Regions from separate parts of the Micromonospora sp. URMC 107 genome, predicted to be linked through region 2. Evidence: riboswitches for the same ligand, from Rfam matches in the RefSeq annotation. Region 2 holds a riboswitch; each other region holds the start of a gene.
The links. Region 2 has a riboswitch for cyclic di-AMP ahead of ACSNN9_RS13090 (NlpC/P60 family protein). Riboswitches for the same ligand answer to the same signal wherever they lie in the genome.

Region 1 (4,206 bases), on a different contig from region 2:
CCGTCCTCTACCAGTTCCTGATCGAGGTGCCGCAGGCCGCCGTCATCTGGTCGGTCCTGCTCCTGCTGGCCCTGACCGTGCTCGCCGTGCTGGTCGCCCGCCCCGAGTGGGCCCGTCCCGTCGACGCTCCGGTAGCGCCGCCGGCCGACGATCCCGCGACGGAGGTGGCCGACGCGGCCGACCTGCGCCGCTACGCCGAGGAGGTGGCGGTCGCGGCGGCCCGGGCCGCCCGGACCGCCCGGCGGCGACGGGCCGACTGGCTCGCCGCGCAGGAGGAGGCCGACCGGGCCTGGCAGGCGTACGACGAGGCGGAGACGGCCGCCCGCCGGTTGACCGCAGCCGCCCTCCTGCCCGCCCCGCACACCCCACGCACGCCCGCCGAGTACGCCGCCCGGGAGCGCTGGCTGCACCACGCCGCGATGGCCGCCCACTGGCGTGGGGACCTCTCCGCCCGTCAACTCAGCGACGTGTTCGCCCGCCGGGCGGGCTGGGATCCCCGGCGGCACCCGGCCGAGCAGGAGATCGTGCTGGCCCGCGCGGTACGCGACGCGAAGCGCGCTCGCCACCGCGCCGCCGCCGAACGGGAACGGGCCGCGTGGCGCGACGCCGACCTGGCCGCCGAGGCGGCGCGGGCGCTGGCCGTGGAGGCGTACGCCGCGGCGGCCCGGCTCCGCCCGGGCCGGCTCCCCGCGCCGCGGGCGGCGTCCGCCGCGCCCCGGCCCGTGCCCGCGGCGCGCTGGCGGCCCGCCCGGGTGGGCTGACCGCACGCCGTCCCCGCGACGTCGAGGAATCCTTCGGTGACGCCGGTCACCATGCCGGCGAACCGGTCAACCGGCGCGGCGCGGTCGATTCCCGCCGGGCTTTCGACGCCGATGTCCGCCACTCGTCCCGTTGTCACCCTAAGGTGCGCTCAGAAACGGTCGTCCCATTGAGTCGCGTCAGTGGCGAAGTGCCCGCAAAAATTGCCGCTAGATCAAGGTTTAACCAGGTGGGACGGGGTTGGCAGGGCCTGGGCCGGCCAGTAGTGTCGGCGCGTCCGGTGCGGTACCCGATCGCCAGAGGCGACGCCGCGCCGACCCGCCTAATCGTGAACGACGAACCGGGGACCCAGTGCTTGTTGGGGTGAATCCGTGGGCCTTGGGCCCGTGGTAGGGCGTTCTTCCCGCCCGAATCCGTCAGCTAACCCGGTCGGCGGTGTCGGAAGGAGTTCCATCCCCATGCCACACCCGTCCACCCCTCGGTTGTTCCGCCGTCTCCACGGCGCCGCGGTGCCTGTGCTCGTCCGTCCGCCGGTAACGAGCTGACCCACCGGTCACCGTCCGTCGCCCGGCATCCCGGGCGCATCCCCTGAGTGGTCCACGACCCGCCCGGACGTCCGTCCGCGCGGCGGTCCGCCCTGCCCTCGGCGCGGACCGACGACCGCTCACCCCCGAGCCCGTGGAGGAAACCGTGAAGCACCACCTCAAGCGACAGCTGCGTCGCCTCACGTCCGAGCGTCCGTACCAGCTGGCCGCCGCGTCCGCTGCGGCGCTCGTGCTGGCGTCGGGCTCCGGCGCGCTGCTGGCCGGCACCGACGAGGCCCCCGCCGCCGCGCAGGCCCCGGTGGCCGCGACCGAACTGCGGGACGACACCGCGGCCTCGCGCAGCCAGGCCCGGGTCGCGACCGCCCCGTCCAGCGTCGCCCCGGCCCCGTCCAGCGCCGCCCCCTCGGCCAGCGCCACCAGCGCCGCCCCGGACCCGGACGTGACCCGCAAGCCGGCCCCGCCGAAGCCCCCGGCCGACAAGACCCTGGACTACGACTACCAGGCCCAGACGACCTTCTACAACTGCGGTCCGGCGGCCGTCCGGCACGCCCTCAGCGCCGCCGGCATCGCGCGCAGCCAGGACGCCCTCGGCGCCCAGCTGGGCACCGACCAGATGGGCACCGACTCGGCCCAGGACACCACCCGCGTGTTGAACGCGACGGTCAAGGGCGACCCGTACCGTACCCGGATGATCCCGGGCGGCGCCGCCACCCCGGCCCAGATGGACCGGCTCCAGGCCGACGTGGTCGCGGCCATCGGCGACGGGCGGGGCGTCGTGGTGAACGTCGCCGGCAGCGCCACGGACACCGAAGGCGGCTGGCACTCCTTCCCCGGCGGCCACTACATCGCCGTCGTGGGCTACCAGGACGAGGGGCGGCTGGTGAAGATCGCCGACTCGGCGAACCCGGCGACCGCGTCGTACTGGATGAGCACCATCGCCCTGGCGAACTGGGCGGCCACCCGCGGCTACTCCGCCTGAGCGACAGCGCCGGGCGTCGGCTCCCCGTCCCGGGGGTCGGCGCCCGTTGTCGTGTCCGGGTCAGGGCCCTCGCCCGCGGCGTCCCGTGGTGGCACACTGCGCCCCATGGTCGATGAATCGGGTGACCGGGACGGCCGGCGGGTGCTCCTGCTGCTGCACGGGATGGGCGCCACCGGCGAGGTGTGGCTGCCCTGGGCGCCGCTGCTGGAGCGTCGCTGGGCGGGGCGGTGGCTGGCGCCGGACCTCGCCGGCCACGGCTGGTCGCCGCCGCTGCCGGCGTACTCCTTCCCGGGGCTGGCCGCGCGGATCGCCACGGGGCTCGCGGCGGGGGACCGGCTCGTCGTGCTGGGGCACTCCCTCGGCGGGGTGGTCGGCCTGGCGCTGGCCGCCCGGAGCGCCGGGCTGCCGGTCGACGCCGTGATCGGGCTCGGCATCAAGGCCGTCTGGTCGCCGGCGGAGCTGGCGAAGGCGGGGGAGCTGGCCGCCCGCCCGGTGACCTGGTTCGCGAGCCGGGACGAGGCGGCCCGCCGCTACCTGCGGGTGGCCGGCCTGACCGGGCTCTTCGCCCCCGACCATCCCGTCGTGGAGGCCGGGCTGCGGCAGGTCGACGGCCGCTGGCGGCTGGCGATGGACCCGGCCGCGTTCGGCGTGGGCGCGCCGGACCTGCCCGCCCTGCTGGCGGCGACCGACGTGCCGGTGCTGCTGGCCCGCGGCGAGCACGACCCCATGGTCACCGACGCCCAGCTCAAGGAGCTGGGCGTGCCGGTCGCCACCCTGCCCGGTCTCGGCCACAACGCCCACGTGGAGGCCCCCGAGGCGGTCCTGGCCCTCGTCGACCCGTACCGCTGACAGCTGCCCCGCCCCGAGGCGCGGCGTCGAGGATTCCGGGTGCGGACGACCGTCGCGTGCCGCAGCGGCGGGAGCCTGACCCGGAGAGGGGCGCCCGAGCAGGGTGTCAGGCGGTGGGGGAGAGCGCCGCGTCGTCCGGGTCGAGCGGCAGGCCGGTCCCGCCCGCGGCGCGCGGGGCCGGCGGGTTCCAGCCCCCGTCGAGCTGGCGCCGCGCGGCCTCCAGGAACGCCTCGGCGTACGACTCGGCGGGGAAGTCGCCCAGGTAGCGGCTCCGGGTGGCCCACCGGGCCGACGCCAGCGGGTCGGTGTCCAGCAGCGCGGTCAGCACCTCGTCGACGTTGGACATGTCGCGGCGCAGCACGTAGCCCGACGCGGCGAGCGGGAACTGCTCGCAGAACCGGTCGCCGGAGTCCCCCATGTCGGTCACCGCGTACGGCTTGCCGGAGTAGAGGTAGTCGGAGATCACCCCGGACACGTCGGAGATCAGCGCGTCCGAGCGGTTCACGCACTCGGTCAGGGTCAGTTCCCGGCTCGCGGCGGCGCCGAAGACGTGCTGGCGGCCGCTGCGGGCCCGGTCCGCCGCCAGCAGCTCGGCGAGCCGGCCCAGCTGCCGGGCGGAGGCCGGGTTCTGCGAGGTGTACGGGTGGGCCCGCAGGATCACCGTCGCGCCCCGGTCGAGCAGCCGGCGCAGCAGGGTCTCGGCCACCGGCAGGGAGCAGTAGTTGGCGTCCGCGTGGTGCCCGGTCCAGGTCGGCGTGTAGAGCACGGTCGGGTTGCCCCGGCCGTGCGCCGGTTCCGGGCGTACCTCGATCGCCTCGACCTGCGGGCGGCCGACGATGACGAACTTCTCCGCCGGGATGTCCACCCCGGCGCGGGCGTACCGGTCGATGGCGGCCTGGCCGGCGACGAAGATCCGGTCGAAGATCGCCGAGACGGGGTTGGCGCTGGGGGCCTTGTCGCTGTCGCCGTGGTGCAGTTGGACGTGGGTCAGCTGGGTGAAGCGGATGCAGTGGCTGTTCTTCGCGCCGTGGTTGACGTAGAACGCCACCCGCAGGCTCGGCACCAGCGCCTCGT
Region 2 (4,206 bases):
GTGCCCGGCGAAGCCCTCGTGCTCCAGGCCGATGGACTTGGAGTTCACGTACCAGTTGCCGGCGTGCCAGCCCACGTTCTTGGTCTTGATGTGCTGGGCGATGTGGCCGTCCACCGAGCGCAGGGTGTAGTGCCAGCCCACCCGCTTCGGGTCCTTGACCAGGTTGACGCTCGGCCCGAAGTAGCCCTCGGTGTCGTGGATGACGATGTATTCGATCTTCTGCTGCGCGGGCCGGTCGGCGAGGTCGTGGTTGCCGTAGTCCTCGATCGTCGGGCCGTAGTTCTGGTACGGCGCCGGGATCCACTCGCAGGAGATGTCGCTCGGGCACTCCAGCCCGTCGGGCCGCGCGAGCTTGCGCAGGTTCAGCCGGTCCAGCCAGGAGCGGTCCGGCTGGACCGCGACGCCGGCCAGCGTGACCCGCTGCCCGTCGTCGGTCAGCCGGCTGTCGCCCGCGGCGATGGTGGCGTACACCTCGTTGGCGAAGGCCGCCGCGGCGTCGGCGCTGTCCGCGCCGGAGTACCGGGCCACCGCGCCGTACCAGGCCGCCGGGTCGGTGCCGGTGCCGACCGGGGCGCCGATCTCCTTCTGGTACGCGGCCAGCAGCGCCGCGCCGCCCCGGATGTTCGCCGTGACGTCCGTCCGCAGCGCCTCCTCGCTGGCGCCGGTCAGCTCCGCGGCGGCGTCGAGCGTCCGGAGCGCGGCCTCGGCGGGCGGCGCGGTGTCCGGCGGCTCGTGGGCCTCGGCCAGGGACCGGCGGGAGTCGTCGCCGCGCGGGTCCTCGGTGCCCTCGTCGTGGTGGGTGCCGCCGGAGATGGCGGCGACGTGCTCGGCGTCGGTGAGGTGCATGGGTCCGTAGCCGCCGCTGGTGCTCGGCGTGCCGGCGTTGGTGTCCCAGCGGGACTGCAGGTAGGAAACCCCGAGCAGGACGCTCTCGGGCACGCCGTACTCGGCCGCCGCGGCGGCGTACTGCTGCTGCCGGTCGGTCGCCGGCGACGCGGCGGCGGATCCGGCGGCGGTGAGCGGCGTCGCCGCCAGGGCGGCGGCCACGGCCGCGGCCAGCAGGACGCGTCTGCTCCTTGATGTCGCTGACAGGTGCATCAGACCCCCAGTTCGGACGGGCAAAGATGGGGCCACCTTCGCCCCGTCCGCCGCCTCGGGTCAATACCTTTCCGCCCGACACTTCAAAAGGAAGGAAACTTTCGTCGTCCGGGTTGCGGATCCGCCCGTCCGGATGAGTACGGAGTGTCACCGCCCGAAGGGTTGCGGATCGATAACGGTCGTCTCTACTCTGGTCCTTCGTCGGCCGGTGACAATCCGTCCAACCAGGGCGGTGACGGTCCGACACCGCCGAGTCGCTCCCGAGCGAGCCGGGGACCCACGTTCCCCGGGGTGAATCCGCAGTCCCTGCGGTAGGGCGCCCCTTCCCGCCCGAACCCGTCAGCTAACCCGGTAGGCGGTACGGAAGAAGGAGTACGGAGCCCGGTGGCACACCATGCCCCGCGGCCACCGTCGACCCGGTCGGCCCTCGCCGACCCCGCGACGGCTGCGCCGCGCCCACGCTGGTACCGCTGCACCACCGCCCTCGCCGCCCTGGCCGCGTTCGCCGTCGTCCTGACCGGCGGCGCCACGGCCGCTCACGCCGAACCGACGGTCGCCGAGATCGAGCGGCAGATCGACGAAGACTGGAACAAGCTCGAACCGATCATCGAACGGCACAACGCCACCCGACAGGACCTGGCAGCCAAGCGGAAGCAGGCCGACGCGCTCGCCGCGCAGATCAGGCCGCTGGAAAGGCAGGTCGACCAGGCGATGGAGAAGGTGGCCGCGCTGGCCGCCCGCGCCTACAAGGGCGAGAACGTCTCCGCCGTCAACGCCCTGCTCGGCAGCCGCTCGCCCAGCGAGATGCTCGGGCAGCTCGAACTGCTCGACCGGTTCGCCCAGCACCAGCAGCAGGACGTGCGGCAGGTCGCCGAGCTGCGCGACCGGCTGGCCGGGAAGAAGGCGCCGCTGGACGAGATGGTCGTCCAGCTCAGCCGCACCGAGGCCCAGCTCGCGGCGAAGAAGAAGCAGATCAACGCCGAGATCGACCGGTTGCAGAAGCTGCGGCTGCGGGTCTACGGCAACGGCGGCGGCGGGCCGCTGCGCCCCGCCCCCTGCCCGGCCGGCTACCCCGGCGGCGCGGCCGGCACCGCCGTGAAGTTCGCCTGCGCCCAGATCGGCAAGCCCTACGTCTGGGGCGCCGAGGGGCCGAACTCGTACGACTGCTCCGGGCTGATGCTCGCCGCCTGGGCGAAGGCCGGGGTCTCGCTGCCGCACAACGCCGCCCAGCAGCGCCGGGCCACCGTGACCGTCAGCCGGGGCGAGCTGCGCCCGGGTGACCTCGTCTTCTACTACAGCGACCTGCACCACGTCGGCATGTACGTCGGCGGGGGCTGGGTGGTGCACGCCTCCCGCGCCGGGGTGCCGATCAGGATGAAGAAGGTCGACGACGGCCCGATCCACAGTTACGGCCGGCCCGGCTGACGTGCGGGGAGGGGTCCCGTTCCTGGCGCGTGCGGCACGGGAAGGGGCCCCTCCCGACGGCCGACGCCCGGGTCAGCGGGTCGGCCAGGTGCGCCAGTGCTGCCAGGAGCGGCTCGGGGTCGGCCCGCGCTGGCCCTGGTAGCGCGAGCCGTAGACGGCCGAGCCGTACGGGTGCTGCGCCGGCGACGAGAGCCGGAAGATGCAGAGCTGGCCGATCTTCATGCCCGGCCAGAGGGTGATCGGCAGGTTGGCCACGTTCGACAGCTCCAGGGTCACGTGGCCGGAGAAGCCCGGGTCGATGAAGCCCGCCGTGGAGTGGGTGAGCAGGCCCAGCCGGCCCAGGCTCGACTTGCCCTCCAGGCGGCCGGCGAGCTGGTCGCCGAGCGAGATGACCTCCAGCGTCGAGGCGAGCACGAACTCGCCCGGATGCAGCACGTACGGCTCGCCCTCCGGCACCTCGACCTTCGACGTGAGGTCGTCCTGCTGCTGCGCGGGGTCGATGTGGGTGTAGAGGTGGTTGTTGAAGACCCGGAAGAGATTGTCGAGGCGTACGTCGATGCTGGACGGTTGCACCAGCGCGGGCTCGAACGGCTCCAGCGCGAGCGTCCCCGCCTCGATCTCGGAGGCCAGGTCGCGGTCGGAGAGCAGCATCCGCACACCTTAGCGAGCGACGCGCGTGACCTGCGTGTCGGAGTGCGTCTTCGTACGTTTGTTCGATAGAATGCCGGCATGGCTTCCTGGTCCGAATTCGCCGCCGACGAGCCCCGCCTCGCCGACGGGATCCGCCTTCTCATGCAGCAGTACGGGCCGGGCTTCGGCTACCTGGCCACCGTCCGCGCCGACGGCGGTCCCCGGGTGCACCCGGTCTCCCCGGTGATCACCGACGAGGGGCTCTTCTGCTTCGTCGTCGACTCGCCCAAGCGGCGCGACCTGGAGCGCGACGGTCGCTACGCGCTGCACTCCTTCCCGCCGGAGGAGAGCGACGACGAGGCCTACGTCGCCGGCCACGCCCGGCCGGTGACCGACCCGGCCCGGGTCGCCCGGCTGGCCCGCAGCCACCGGGCCGCGCCGCAGGTCGACTGGCGGGTCTTCGAGTTCACCGTCGACGTGGCGATGCTGGCCCGCCGCGAGTCCGGCATGGCGGGCGGCGCCGGCGAGGGGCACGCCCGGCCCGCCGTCCAGGTGTGGCTCGATCCCCACGCGGCCGCCGCCGGCACCGCCGTGGTGCCCGAGACCCGGTCGGGGAGTGTCGGCGGCCACGCCGCCCGCCCGGCCGCCTGAGCCACGGTGTGGCGCCCCGGGCCGTCCCCGTCCGGGGCACCACACCGTGCCCACCGCCCGCCCGTGGGCGCGCCCACCCGGCACGCACAGACGCCGGTGCCGGCCCCGTCGAGCGAGGCCGGCACCGGATGAGGTCGTACGGCGGAACTAGGCCGCGCGGTACGCGTTCCAGGCGGTCAGCATGCGGCTGGCCTGCCCGGCGGTGAACTGGTACATGCAGGAGTCGTACGTGTAGTCCATGAAGTTGGTGATCGGGTCGGTGCCCAGAGCGGTGCAGGTGTCCCGACCGTCAGGGCACTGATAGGCCGGCGACGCCTCGGCCGCGGTGTCGTCGACGCTGTCGCCCGAGCCGGAGCAGCCGCCCTGGAAGGTGTGGTAGAGGTTCAGCCAGTGGCCGACCTC
Region 3 (4,206 bases), on a different contig from region 2:
CCTCTCCCGCGCCGAGATCCGGCTGCTGACCGACGCGTACCGCAGCCTCGACGCCGCCGGGCTGACGATCGCCGACATCGCGCTGCTCGACGAGCTGGACGCGTTGCTCGGCAAGCCGATGAGGCCGGCCCGGGCCAGGCGGGACCCGTTCCAGCTGGCCGGCGGGGTCCGCGAGCTGAGCACCTTCGCCGACCGGCAGCGCGCCGCCCGCGAGGCGGCCCGGGAGCGCCCGGAGGACTACCGGGAGTACGCGCACGTGGTGGTCGACGAGTCGCAGGACGTCTCGCCGATGCAGTGGCGGATGATCGGCCGGCGCGGCCGGCTGGCCTCGTGGACGGTGGTGGGCGACCCGGCCCAGACGGCGTGGACGGGGGACCCCGAGGAGCTGACCCGGGCCCGGGACCAGGCGTTGGGCCGGCGCAAGCGGCACCACTTCACCCTCACCACGAACTACCGCAACTCGGCGGAGATCTTCGCGGTGGCGGCGGCCGAGATCCGCCGGCTGCACCCGGACCTGCCGCTGCCCAGGGCGGTGCGCTCCACCGGCGTCGACCCGGTCGAACTGGCGGTGCCCCCGGCGGAGCTGGAGAGCGCCGTCGTGGCGGCGGCCCGCGCGCTGCTCGCCGAGGTCGAGGGCACGGTCGGCGTGATCACGCCGGTGCCCCGCCGCGACGAGGTGGTCGGCTGGCTGGGCGGGCTGGCCGCGCCGCGCCTGCAGGTGGTGACCAGCCTGGAGGCCAAGGGCATGGAGTACGACGGGGTCGTCCTCGTCGCCCCTGGTGAGATCCGGGCCGACCCGGGTTCGGGGGTGCGGACGCTCTACGTCGCGCTGTCCCGGGCCACCCAGCGTCTGACCACCGTCGACCCGACCGGCTGAGGCCACGTTACTTGCATACATAGCGATGTGAACATAGATTGGACGCGAATCCGGACGCCTGACGGAGGGTGGGCGCGTGGGCGCAGGTCATGACCACCATCACGGGTCGGTGGCGAATGCCGCACACCGCCACCGGGGCCGGCTCTGGGCGGCGTTCGGGCTGCTCGCCGGCCTGATGGTGGTGGAGGCGGTGGCCGCCTTCCGCACGGGCTCCCTGGCCCTGCTGAGCGACGCCGGGCACATGTTCACCGACGTGCTCGGCATCGGCATGGCGCTCGCGGCGATCGCCGCCACCCGGCGGGCGGGCGCCGATCCGCAGCGCACCTTCGGCCTCTACCGGCTGGAGGTGCTGGCCGCGCTGGCCAACGCCGTGCTGCTCTCCGGCGTCGCGGTCTACGTCGTGGTCGAGGCGGTGCGCCGCTTCGGCGACCCGCCCGAGGTGCTGGCGGGCCCGATGCTGGTGGTCGCCGTGTTCGGCCTGCTCGCCAACGTCGGCGCCTTCGCGCTGCTGCGCTCCGGCGCGAAGGAGAGCATCAATGTGCACGGCGCCTACCTGGAGGTGCTCGGCGACCTACTGGGGTCACTGGGCGTGATCGGGGCGGCGCTGCTGATCGCCACCACCGGCTGGTGGTGGGCCGACCCGTTGGTGGCCGTCGCGATCGGGCTGTTCATCCTGCCCCGCACCTGGCGGCTCGGTCGGGCCGCGCTGCGCATCCTCGTACAGGCCGCGCCGGAACACCTCCAGGTCACCGCGGTGCACGACCGGCTGGCCGCCGTGCCGGGCGTCGCCGAGGTGCACGACCTGCACGTCTGGACGCTGACCTCCGGGATGGAGGTGGCCTCGGCGCACCTGACGATGGCGCCCGGCGCGGAGGTGGGCGCGGTGCTGGCCGCCGCCCGGGCCGCGCTGCACGACGACTTCCAGATCGAACACGCCACGTTGCAGATCGAGCCGGGAGCGTCGCCCGGGGCCTGCGGGGCGGTGGAGTGGTAATGAGGACAACCTTAATTCTGGGATAGTATTGTTGCCTTATGCCGGATTTGACTGTTAGTGGACGCACACCGTCCGTCACCTGCGCTGCACCAGTCACACCGGCACCGGTAGGCTCGGCTTCGGCCTCCGCCAGGCGGCACCCACCGGTGCCGGCGGTGGTCGCCGCCTAATCGCCCGGCGGGGCGAACCGGGGAACCATGTTCGTGGGGTGCATCCGCGTCAGCGGTAGGGATCTTCCGTCCCGAACCCGTCAGCTAACCCGGTCGGCGGCTGACGGAAGGACACGTGTATGCCCGTGATGGCACCTGTACGACGACGTGCCGCCCGAACGGCGGCCCTGATCGCCACGATGCTCGCCCTGGGCGCCGCGGTGGCCCCGGTCACCGCCGCCCCGGCGGCGGCCACCACCCGCGCCGGCCTGCTCGCCGCGGCTCCCGGCCAGGACCAGGAGGGCGGCACCCCCGCCCTGCGGGACCAGCTGGAGGCGGCCAGCAAGGGCTACCTCGACGCCAAGCGCGCCCTGGAGACGTCGACCAAGCGGCAGCAGCAGCTCACCGCGCAGCTCAAGACCACCGAGGTCGAGCTGACCGCGCGCACCGCCAACGTCGGCGAGATCGCGGGGGCCGCCTACCGCACCGGCCGGCTCAGCGTGGCGTCCGCCCTGCTCAACAGCGGCTCACCGGACGGCTTCATGGACCGCGCCGCCGCCCTCGACGCGGTCGCCGCCAAGGAGGACCGGGCCCTGCGCGAACTCCAGGAGACCCGGGACGAGGCCACCCGCACCAAGCTCGCCCTGGACGGCGAGATCCGGGAGCAGCGCAAGCAGGTCACCGTGATGGCCAAGCGCAAGGAGCAGGCCGAACGGGCGCTGACGGTCGCCAACCGGAAGCAGCAACAGGAACAGCGACAGCGACAGTCCGCGGGCGGGGGCGCCTCGCCGGGCGGCACCTCGAACAAGACGGCGAAGGCGGCGCCGCGCAACTCCGACGGCTCCTGGCCGCGTGAGTCGTGCAGCGTCAACGACCCCACCCCCGCCAACGGCTGCATCACCCCGCGCACCCTGCACGCGCTCAACCAGGCCAAGGCGGCGGGCTTCACCCGCTACGTCTCCTGCTACCGTCCCGGCGGCTCGGGCGAGCACCCGAAGGGCCGGGCCTGCGACTTCGCGGCCCAGAAGGGCGGCTTCGGCGGCGACGCCACCGGTGGCGACCGGACGTACGGCAACAACCTGGCGGCGTTCTACGTGCGCAACGCCGACCGGCTCGCCGTGCTCTACGTGATCTGGTACAGGCAGATCTGGCTGCCGAGCAGCGGATGGAAGTCGTACAGCGGGGCCAACGGCGACCCGTCCAGCGACCACACCAACCACGTGCACCTGTCGGTCTACTGACGGCCCGCGCCCCGGTGCCCCGCCCGTCGGCGGGTCACCGGGGGCGCGGGCGCCCGCCGACTCCGGTCGTCCCGTTGGTCAGTCGGCCGGCGGCCCGGGCGGGCGCGTGTCGAGGGCCACGGCGAGGCGGGCGGCCAGCCCGAGGTGGGCTGCGCGGGCCTGGCGGAACGCGTAGCCGAAGAGCGGCGCGGGCGCGGAGAGGGTGATCTCCACGTCGATGCGGACCACGTCGTCGGGCTCCACCCGCAGCCGGGTGTGGTTGCGCACCGTGGTGGCGGGCCACTGCCGCGCCACGGTGACGATCTCGTCGGGATCGTGGACGAGGACGTCGGCCCGGTAGGTGATCGGCAGGCGCACCGGCCCGGCGGCGAGTCGATCGGTGATGTCGTAGCTGGCGCGCGCGCCGGGGCGGGGCGGCACCCGACGGACCCGGACGATGAGCGGGTGCAGCTCCTCCTGCCGGCGGGGATCGGCGAGCAGCGCCGCGGCCTCCGCGAGGGAGCAGCGCGCCTGGACGGTGTAGCTGAAGGAATCCCGCCTGAGCACGCCGTCTCCCCGCCGTCGATGGTCGCCCGATCGTCGCGCATGCCGGGCGCGCTGGCAACGCCGCGCCGATCCCACCCGGAGTCCGGACGCCCGGGCCCGAATCCCACTACGGTCGGCTGATGGATGGTCACGTCACGTGTCGATCGGTGGAGGGTGGGCGCATGAACGGGTACGACGGATGAGCGGGCACGTGATGGTCTTCGCGCCCACGCCCCGGCTGACGGTGACCGTCGACCAGCCCAGCGACGCGCCGGAGCTGCACCTGCACCCCGGCGGGCAGGGCGTCTGGCAGGCCCGGATGGTCATGTCGCTCGGGGTCGACGTGGTGCTCTGCACCGCCCTCGGTGGCGAGATCGGCCAGGTGCTGGAGCCGCTGCTGGTCAGCGAGGGGGTCAACCT
Region 4 (4,206 bases), on a different contig from region 2:
GCGAGCAGGGCGCCGACCTGCCGGTCCGCTTCGGCGGGGTGCCGGAACCGGCCGGCGGGGTTGAGCGTGTACTCGTTGCGTCGGCCCACCCGGGTGCGGTACAGGTAGCCGCCGGCCTCCAGGTCGGCGACGATCGCCTGGGCGGCCCGCTCGGTGACGCCCACCTCGTCGGCGACGTCGCGGAGCCGGGCGGTGGGGTTGCGGGCGATGGCGAGCAGCACGTGCCCGTGGTTGGTGAGGAACGTCCAGTTGCGGGTGCTCCCGTTCTCCCCTGTCGTCGCCATGTCCGTCATCGTATGGCCCTTGCTTCGTGTCTGCCCTGTGCCCTTGCGGCGGGCGGGTGCGTGAGCGCCACCGCACTCCGGCCCGCCGAACGTATGAAACGCATATCACGCATCCCTTGACGTATCTTGCGTTGCGTGTGACGGTGGTGGCAGCCCGCGTCCAGCGTCGGCCCGGGTGACCAGGCCGTTCACGTGAGGTAGCGAGGTGTGGGATGAGTCGTCCCGGATCGCCAGGTACTCAACCGGGCCCGGAGCGGACGCTCCCGGTGCCGGGCGCGGGCGATGCCGCGGCCGACGTCGGTACCCCGTTCGCCGCCCCCGCGAGTCCCGAGCAGGCGCTCGCCGAGCTGCACGCCGGCAACCGGCGGTTCGTGACCGGCGCCCCGCGCCACCCCAACCAGGACGCCGGGCACCGCGCCGCGGTCGCCGACGGCCAGCACCCCTTCGCGGTGATCGTCGGCTGTTCCGACTCCCGGCTCGCGGCCGAGATCATCTTCGACCGGGGCCTGGGTGACCTCTTCGTGGTCCGCACCGCCGGGCACACCATCGGCCCCGAGGTGCTGGGCAGCGTGGAGTACGCCGTCACGGTCCTGGGCACGCCGCTGGTGGTCGTGCTCGGGCACGACTCCTGCGGGGCCGTCCAGGCGGCACGTGCGGCGGACGCCACCGGCACCCCGCCGGTCGGGCACCTGTGCGCCGTGGTCGACGCGGTGGTGCCCAGCCTGCGCCGGGCCGCCGCCGAGGGCGTGGACGACATCGACCGGATCGTCGACATCCACATCGCGCACACCGTCGAGGCGATGCTGGGCCGCTCCGCCGTGCTCGCCGCCGAGGTGGCCGCCGGTCGCTGCGGGGTGGTCGGCATGTCGTACCGGCTGACCGCCGGCGAGGTGCGGACGGTGGCCGCGGTGCCCGCCCGCGCGGTCGACGCGCCGGAGCCGGCGGCCAGCGCCGCGCTCGCCTGATCCCCCGGCCCTCCGCCGGTCGGCCCTCGGCCCCGCCCGCGGCGCCCTACCGCGCCGCGCTGTGCCCCGTCGTGCGGTGCCCCGTCGTGCGGTGCCCCGTCGTGCGGTGCCCCGGAGTGCCGTGCCCCGCCGTGTCGTGCCCCGGAGTGCCGTGTCGCGGCGCGAGGGCCCGTCTCCCGCCCGTTCCGGCCTGCGGCCTGTCCCGACCCGCCGTTCCCGCGGCCGGTCCCACGCGACGCCACAGGGCCGCCGCGCGTCCGGCGGGGCGGCCCTGTGGGTGGGGTCTCGGCTAGAGCAGTGAGACGTGCACGTGGTCGGTGTGGTTCGACGGGCCGCTGTAGGACTTCCAGCCGGTCGCCGGGAACCAGATCTGCCGGTTCCAGATCACGTAGTAGATGCCGAGCCGGTCGGCGTTACGGACCAGGAAGGCGGTCAGGTTGTTGCCGTACATGTATGTGTCGTCGTTGTGCCAGGGGGAGAAGCCGCTGCGTTGCAGCGACCAGTCGCAGGCCCGGCCCTTCGGGTGCTCGTACGGCCCGCCGGAGCGGTAGCAGCCGACGAACCGGTTGAAGCCGGCCCGCCTGACCTCCTTGTACATGTGCAGGGTGCGCGCGGTGATTCGGCCGGAGGTGGTGGGGTCGTCCTCGGTGGCTGACAGCGGCCGCCAGTCGCCGTCGGCCGTGCGACCCGGCGCCATCCGGGCCACCGGCGAGGTGGCGACCACCTTGCCGTCGGTCAGCCCCCTGCCGCCGACCAGCGCGAGCGCCTTCTCCGCCTCGCGCTTGCCGCGCGCCAGTTCGTTCTTCAGCTTCTGCTGCTCGCGCACCTCGGCGTCGACCGCCAGCTTGGCCTGCTTGGCGCGGTCCCTGATCGCGTTCACCTCGGCCAGCTTCTTGGAGTTGACCAGGTTGATCTCGTCGAGGGCGGCGGCGCGGCGGACGAACGAGTCGGGGCTGGCGGTGTCCAGCAGCATCGACACCGCGCCGATCCGCCCGGTTCGGTAGGACTGGGCGGCGATCTGGCTCACCTGCGGGGCGAGCGCGTCCAGTTCGGCCTGTGCCCGGTCGACTTCCAGGGCCAGTTCGAGTTGGCGCTCCTCCGACTTCTTCAGCTTCGCCTGGGCCTGCACATAGGACCGGTTGCGGGCCTCGATCAGGTCGTCGAGCAGCTTGGGCTCGTCGTCCCCGTGCCCGGAGGGCTTGGGCGGGGTGGGCGCGGCCGCCGCCGGGAGGGGCCCGGCAAAGACCGCCAGGGCGGCGAGCACGGCCACCACGGGCGTCAACCAGCGGCGTAGGGGTGCCGTCACAGTTTTCCCTTCCGTCGACCGCCGACCGGGTTAGCTGACGGGTTCGGGGCGGAAGTGGCCCCTACCGCTGTCGCGGATTCACCCCACGTACCTGGGTCCCCGGCTCGCCTGGCGGCGATTGGGCGGCGGCACCGCAGGCGCCGCTGCGCGCCTTCGGCGGTGACCGGCAGCGAGGTTACCCGAGAGCACTCCCGGGGATCTACGTCCCTAAGCCGACTAAATGCGTTATTTCGTAATGGCGGAGGGTGAGCAGTGACGCGTTTATCAGGTCGGGCGTCCTGATCGGTCACGCTGAGGAGTGTCACCATGCGGTGTCCGTGCTCCTGTCCCGGCCGGGCCATCCGCCGGGAGCGGCGGACGGCGCGTCCGCGGCGCGCGGCCCGCTGAGCGCCTCCAGCGCCTCGGACCGGTCGGCCGCCGGCCGGGGCGTCGGCGCGGGCACGGACGCCGCTCGGTCCGTGGCGTCCCCGCCCCGCCGGCCCGCCGCGGTCACCACGGCCGCCAGCCCGGTGGTCAGCGGCACGGCGGCGATCAGGCCCAGGGTGGCGACCGCGCTGCGGACGATCTCCTGAGCCAGGAACTCGCTGGTGAGGATCTGGGTCACCGCCCGCGAGTCGGCGGTCAGCAGGAGCAGCACCGGCAGCGAGGCGCCGGCGTACGCCAGCACGATGGTGTTCACCGTCGAGGCGATGTGCGCCCGGCCGACCCGGGTCGCCGCCCGGTAGAGCTGGATCCGGGACAGCCCGGGGTTGGCGTGCGCCAGCTCGGTGACCGTGGCGGCCTGGGTGACCGTGACGTCGTCGAGCACGCCGAGGGAACCGATGATGATCCCGGCCAGCAGCAGGCCATGCAGGTCGACGTCGGCCTGGTACATCGACAACGTGGTGGCGTCCTCGCTGCCGAACCCGGTCAGGTGGGTCGCGGCGGTGGCGATCGTGCCGAGGACGCCGGTCAGCACCAGGCTGCCCAGCGTGCCGAGCACGGCGACCGAGGTCTGCGCGGTCACCCCGTGGGTCAGGTAGAGCACCACGAACATGATCAGAGCGGCGCCGACGACCGCGACCAGGAGTGGTGGGTTCCCGGCGCTGATGCCGGGCAGCACGAAGGTCAGCAGGATGGCGAAGCTCGCCGCCAGGCCCGCCAGCGCGGCCAGCCCGCGCCACCGCCCGAAGGCGACGATCGCCGCCGCGAAGAGCGCGACCAGCCAGAGCAGCGGCTTGCCGCGCTGGTGCTCCGCGATGTTGTAGGTGCTGGCCGTGGGATCGGCGGGGTCGGTGAGCTCGACCAGGATGATCTCGTCGCCCACGGCGACGGTCGGCGCGCCGGGTCCGGCCGGCACCGGCGTCTCCACCTGCTGGCCGGCGTCGGGGCCGTCCTCGACCCGCACGGTGACCGTGCCGCAGGGGCCCTGCGCCGCGTCCGGGCTCCCCTCCGGCGTCTCCGGGGCGGGCGGGCAGGGCTCCGTCACCACCCGCGTCACCGTCCCGTGGTGGCGGGGCGGCTCGGTGCCGGCGGCGGGATCGCGCGAGTCCCACGGCCAGAGCACCAGCGCCGCGATCACCGTGGCGACGAAGAGGGGCACCACCGTCGCGACGAGGATCCGCCGCACCCCCGGCGGGGCGGACGGAGCGGGACGGGTGTGGTCGGCGCC

Region 1: it holds a riboswitch for cyclic di-AMP, as region 2 does, so the genes downstream of both, ACSNN9_RS22380 (C39 family peptidase) here and ACSNN9_RS13090 (NlpC/P60 family protein) in region 2, are expected to answer to the same signal.
Region 3: it holds a riboswitch for cyclic di-AMP, as region 2 does, so the genes downstream of both, ACSNN9_RS08390 (coiled-coil domain-containing protein) here and ACSNN9_RS13090 (NlpC/P60 family protein) in region 2, are expected to answer to the same signal.
Region 4: it holds a riboswitch for cyclic di-AMP, as region 2 does, so the genes downstream of both, ACSNN9_RS05365 (coiled-coil domain-containing protein) here and ACSNN9_RS13090 (NlpC/P60 family protein) in region 2, are expected to answer to the same signal.

What each region holds. Positions count from the first base shown of each region.
Region 1 is NZ_JBPQTK010000116.1:170-4,375, forward strand. Features, by position in the region: gene ACSNN9_RS22375 (hypothetical protein) at 1-761, shown strand, start outside; cyclic di-AMP (ydaO/yuaA leader) riboswitch at 1,069-1,209, shown strand; gene ACSNN9_RS22380 (C39 family peptidase) at 1,438-2,283, shown strand; gene ACSNN9_RS22385 (alpha/beta fold hydrolase) at 2,389-3,132, shown strand; gene ACSNN9_RS22390 (CDP-glycerol glycerophosphotransferase family protein) at 3,239-4,206, opposite strand, start outside.
Region 2 is NZ_JBPQTK010000045.1:9,142-13,347, forward strand. Features, by position in the region: gene ACSNN9_RS13085 (N-acetylmuramoyl-L-alanine amidase) at 1-1,098, opposite strand, end outside; cyclic di-AMP (ydaO/yuaA leader) riboswitch at 1,336-1,470, shown strand; gene ACSNN9_RS13090 (NlpC/P60 family protein) at 1,483-2,523, shown strand; gene dcd (dCTP deaminase) at 2,596-3,174, opposite strand; gene ACSNN9_RS13100 (pyridoxamine 5'-phosphate oxidase family protein) at 3,253-3,804, shown strand; gene ACSNN9_RS13105 (zinc metalloprotease) at 3,952-4,206, opposite strand, start outside.
Region 3 is NZ_JBPQTK010000024.1:4,364-8,569, reverse strand. Features, by position in the region: gene ACSNN9_RS08400 (HelD family protein) at 1-877, shown strand, start outside; gene ACSNN9_RS08395 (cation diffusion facilitator family transporter) at 954-1,871, shown strand; cyclic di-AMP (ydaO/yuaA leader) riboswitch at 2,025-2,156, shown strand; gene ACSNN9_RS08390 (coiled-coil domain-containing protein) at 2,170-3,261, shown strand; gene ACSNN9_RS08385 (SRPBCC family protein) at 3,340-3,807, opposite strand; gene ACSNN9_RS08380 (1-phosphofructokinase family hexose kinase) at 3,986-4,206, shown strand, end outside.
Region 4 is NZ_JBPQTK010000014.1:29,606-33,811, reverse strand. Features, by position in the region: gene ACSNN9_RS05375 (helix-turn-helix transcriptional regulator) at 1-293, opposite strand, end outside; gene ACSNN9_RS05370 (carbonic anhydrase) at 497-1,249, shown strand; gene ACSNN9_RS05365 (coiled-coil domain-containing protein) at 1,539-2,555, opposite strand; cyclic di-AMP (ydaO/yuaA leader) riboswitch at 2,559-2,690, opposite strand; gene ACSNN9_RS05360 (YibE/F family protein) at 2,857-4,206, opposite strand, start outside.